2 regions of the Microbacterium terregens genome follow, and region 1 is predicted to be linked to the other one. Evidence: predicted binding sites of a transcription regulator. Region 1 holds the regulator's gene; the other holds the start of a gene.
The links. Region 1 encodes LexA, which represses DNA repair genes until DNA is damaged. Its sites were predicted from a motif close to TCGAACANNTGTTCGA; they were not measured.
Positions count from the first base shown of each region.

Region 1 (2,393 bases):
GGTTCTGGCCCTCGCCGAGAATGACGACGCGATCGACACTGGGGATCAACTCGGCCACGCCGAGGCCACGGTCCACGAGATTCTGTTTGACCCGCTCGACGACCGCCCCCAGTTGGATGCCGACGCCTTCGTCCGTGCGGACCACCAGGCCGCCGCCATCGGAGGTCGCCGTGCCGACCAGGGCACGGTGGGCGGCGCGGGTGGCCGTGGCCCAGACCTCGGAGAACGCGTCGGATTCGACGACGCGCGTCACCGTCGTGGTCACCAGGCTCTGCAGGCCGTTGGCCGCGGGCGCCTCGAGCAGCTGCAACGCGTCGGCCGCCCGCGGAGGCAGTCCCAGCGCCGCGACTCCGTCGAACACGTCCGCAGTGATCTCCTGGAAGTCGACCTGAGCGGAGATGGCCTCCATCGACTCGTCGATGATCAAAGCCTGCACGGCCGGATCGTCCACGAGCGGGGCGAGCGAGGCGACGAACGCGTCCTCCTCCACGAGCTGGATCCGTGCCCAGGCGCTCACGATGGACACCGGGACCAGGATCGTCGCGACGACGATGCACACGGCCGATGCCAGCCCCCGCCACCACCCGCCTCCGCCGCTTCGCGGCACCGGGCGCTCGCGGAGGTCCGCATCGCGTTGCAGCCGTAGGTTCTCGGCACGCAGCGTCTCGAGCTGAGTCTGAAGATCGTCGACGTCTGCTGCGGACATGAGGCCTCCTCCGACGGATGAGGCCATTGTGGCGCAAATGCGATCCGCGCGCCGCACCACTGCGCGCGGATCTGCGCGGACTCAGACGGCGCGCAGGACCGCCACGATCTTGCCGAGCACGACGGCCTCGTCGCCCAGGATCGGTTCGAATGCGGAGTTGCGGGGGAGCAGCCACGTGTGCCCATCGCGGCGCCGGAAGGTCTTGACAGTGGCCTCGCCATCGAGCATCGCCGCGACGATGTCACCGTTCTCGGCATCCGCCTGCGACCTCACGACGACCCAGTCGCCGTCGCAGATGGCGGCGTCGATCATGGACTCGCCCGAAATGCGGAGCATGAACAGGTCGCCCTTGCCGACGAGCTGGCGGGGAAGGGGGAAGATCTCCTCGATCTGCTGCTCGGCGGTGATCGGCACGCCCGCCGAGATGCGCCCGACCAACGGCACCATCGCGGCGTCGCCGACGGACGGCGCGCTGTCGGCGGGATTCTCGGTGGACATCCCGGGCAGGTCGATCAAGACCTCCATCGCGCGCGTCTTGCCCGCGTCCCGCCGCAGATACCCGCTCAGCTCGAGCTGGTTGAGCTGATGCGTGACGCTGGAAAGAGACTTGAGACCCACGGCATCGCCGATCTCGCGCATGCTCGGCGGGTAGCCGTACCGGGCGATCGATCGCTGGATGACCTCGAGGATGGCGAGCTGCTTGTCGCTCAGGCTCTTGCGCCTGCGCGTCTGCGGCTTTTCGCGCCCGTTCACCTCGGTCATGATCCCAGCTCCTGTCTCGCCGTGGGGGCATCGGTCTTCGAATGTCGGAGGCCCATGGTGGGGTGTCCCTATCGAAACCGTATCCGGTAACGGCACATCGATACCGCACCACGTGCGCGTGTCGCGTTCGAACATCCGAGCCCGCATCCGCGATTGACATCTTATTACTTCGAAGATACATTCGGAAGAGAGCTTCGCATTCCCCGCTCCCGGCCGAGCCGGGAATGCGAACCTCTTCCCTTTCAGCAGGAGGACGACATGACAGCGATCAGCATCCCGGCGCACCGTGCGACGCGACTGCGGCTCACGCCGCGCGGTCGCCGCATTCTTGCCGCGCTCGCTGCGCTGCCGGCCGTCGTCGCGCTCAGCCTCGCGGTCCTCAGCGGTGGAAGCGCGCTCGCGAATCTTGACGACGGGGCTCCGGCGGGAACGTTCGCCACACTGACGGTGGCGTCGGGCGAATCGCTCTGGTCCATCGCCGAGCAGGTCGCGCCCGGCGCAGACCCGCGCGACGTCGTGGATGCGATCGTGCGGCTGAACGCGCTCGATGGGGTCGTCGTGTCCGCCGGTCAGCGACTGTCCATTCCGGCCGAGTACGCCTCGGCGCCGTAGCGGCCGAGCGCACTCGGGCACGCTCCTTCGGGGGACGTGCGCAGACGCGGGCCCTACGATGGGCGAGGTGAGTATCCGCCTCGACGATCTTCCCCTCCGCGATGATTTGCGCGGTCTGACACCGTACGGCGCTCCGCAGGCCCCGCTGCCGGTCGCTCTCAACGTGAACGAGAACACGCATCCGGTGCCGCAAGAGGTGGCGGATGACATTCTGGATGCCGTCGCCCTGGCGCTGCGCGATGTCAACCGCTATCCGGACCGGGAGTTCACCGAGCTGCGCGAAGGCTTCGCCGACTATCTCGGCTACGGCGTG
Region 1 covers NZ_BAAAWH010000001.1:1,546,044-1,548,436, forward strand. The annotation lists gene ABD655_RS06955 (hypothetical protein) at 1-706, opposite strand, end outside; gene lexA (transcriptional repressor LexA) at 788-1,468, opposite strand; gene ABD655_RS06965 (LysM peptidoglycan-binding domain-containing protein) at 1,727-2,080, shown strand; gene ABD655_RS06970 (histidinol-phosphate transaminase) at 2,139-2,393, shown strand, end outside.

Region 2 (2,393 bases), 1.0 Mb from region 1:
ACACCTGCCCCTGCGGGACAGGATCACCCCAGGTAGCCGGGGGCGGCCGGAAGGCCCAGGAACTCCTCGAGAGTGTGCCAGCCACCGTCGTGGTAGGCGCGCGCCAGCTCGGGTCCGATGTAGCGGAGGTGCCAGGGCTCGGGCGAATACCCGGTGATCGGCGTGTACCCGTCCTCGTAGCGGGTGATCCACCCGAACTCCCAGGCGTGCGCGGCGATCCACTGGCCCTGTGCGGAGCCGGCCAGGTCGTCGAGCGTGCCGCAGCCGTCGGAGCAGGCGACGACGTCCGCGGCGAGGCCCGACTGGTGTTCGCTGAACCCGGGCCGGGCGCTGGACAGATCGGCCAGCTCCACACCCCGCGCGCTGACCTGGTTGCCGTAGCTCGTCTCCTGCGTGGTGTGGGACCGGAAGCCGCTCTCGAGGGCGATCTCGCCCACTCCCGCGGCCGCGGCGGCGGCCACCATCGCGCTGAGAGCTGCCGCGGCATCCGATCGCAGCGAGCCGCCTTCGATGCTGCGCACGCCCTCCGGCATGGCCAGCGCACCAGGCCGATAATCCAGCGGAGCCAGCGGACGCGCCTTGTTGATCACGGTCCACACCCGAGCGGGATCGGCGAGGTTGACGCACGGCGCCATGCCGGTGGCGACGGCGCGGCGGAACGCTTCGGGCCCGCCGGCGGCGGCGACCGCCACGACGTCGTCGCCGACGGCGAGCGCATCGGCGAAGCCGTGCAGCGCGCACAGCTCGATCACCGCCGGAGCAGCGGCGACCTGGGGCGTGGGGATCGCCTGCGCGGGTGCCGGCAGGGGCGGGGTCGAACGCGGGGCCGGCATCGACGCGACCTTCTCGTCGACGCGGTCGACCATCATCGTGGCGGTGCTCGCGACCGGGTCGGCGAGGGGCTGCGGACCGGTGACGGCCGCGGTCACGGTGGCGGTCGATCCGAGAATGAGCGATGCGACCACGGTGAGGCCGGCGACCACGCCGGCGCGGATCGGCGGCGTGCGACGCGCGTGCCGAGGCTGCGGCGCGGAGGGGTTCATGAGCCTCGCGGTCTTGGCCTCGTTGCGACTGGCCGGCGCCGCCGGTCGAGCCGCAGCGCCCACCCGGGTCGGGGTCGCGGGCCGACTCGCCCCACGCGCTGCGGCCGAGCGGCGCGGCTGGGCGGCGTCCCGCGGCGCGCCGAACGCACGCTCAGCATCCCTTGCGCGTTGCAGCCTCGCGGCGCGACGGGTCGATGGGGGATCGTGCGGTTCGGGGGCCGTCACGCTCTCCATTCTGGCCTGCCGGGCGTCGCGGGTCGAGCGATCGGCCGCATCCGTCCGGATTCGGCGATCTGTGCGAGTTCATCTTGACACATATTCGAATTTCTGTTCCCATGGGAACATGCGTTGGCAGGGGCAGGAACTGGGTGTTGCGGATGCCGCGGCTCTACCCGGGCTCGAACAGCTCAATGGGCTCGTGCGGTCCGTGACGACTCCCGAGTTCGCAGACGTCACCTTTCACGAGGTGATGTGCAAGAGCGCCCTCAATCATGTCCCCGGCGCCTCGGCGATGCCGTTCGACTGGACCATCAACCCTTATCGGGGGTGCAGTCACGCGTGCGCGTATTGCTTCGCCCGGGGAACGCACGAATACCTCGAATTGGATGCAGGACGGGACTTCGACTCGCAGATCATCGTCAAGATCAACGTCGCCGACGTGCTCGAGAAGGAGCTCCGCCGCGGCAGCTGGATGCACGACGCCGTCATGCTGGGCACCAATACGGACCCGTACCAGCGCGCGGAGGGACGGTACCGGCTGATGCCGGGGATCATCTCGGCGCTGACCGAGTCGGGTACTCCGTTCTCGCTGCTGACGAAGGGCACGCTGCTGCGGCGCGACCTTCCCCTGCTGCGGGATGCCGCGGCATCCGTTTCAGTGTCCATCGCGATGTCGATCGCCGTGTTCGACGACGCACTGCAGAAGCTCATCGAACCCGGGACCCCATCGACTGCGGCTCGCCTCGACACGGTGCGGGCCGCCTCCGAAGCGGGATTCCGCGTGACCGTCTTCCTCATGCCGGTCCTGCCGCACCTGACCGACTCGATCCCGGCGCTGGACGAAGCGCTCGCGCGCATCCGCGCGGCCGGGGCGGTCCGTGTCGTCTTCGGCGCGCTGCACCTGCGGCCCGGTGCGAAGCAGTGGTTCATGGAATGGCTGCGCCGCGAGCGCCCCGAGCTGGTCTCGTCGTACCTGGGTCTTTATCCCGGCGCCTCGGCGACCGCACCCAAGGCGTATCGAGAGTGGCTGTCCAAGCGGGTGCGGCCGCTGCTGCGGGTCCACGGGCTGGACGGGCGCGCCGAAGACGACGCGCCGCGCCGATCCAGCGTGGCCGGACTCGCCGCGCGCAC
Region 2 covers NZ_BAAAWH010000001.1:497,998-500,390, reverse strand. The annotation lists gene ABD655_RS02400 (D-alanyl-D-alanine carboxypeptidase family protein) at 24-1,043, opposite strand; gene ABD655_RS02395 (Rv2578c family radical SAM protein) at 1,387-2,393, shown strand, end outside.
Region 2: the regulator LexA is predicted to act here: its motif matches at 1,363-1,378, upstream of ABD655_RS02395 (Rv2578c family radical SAM protein).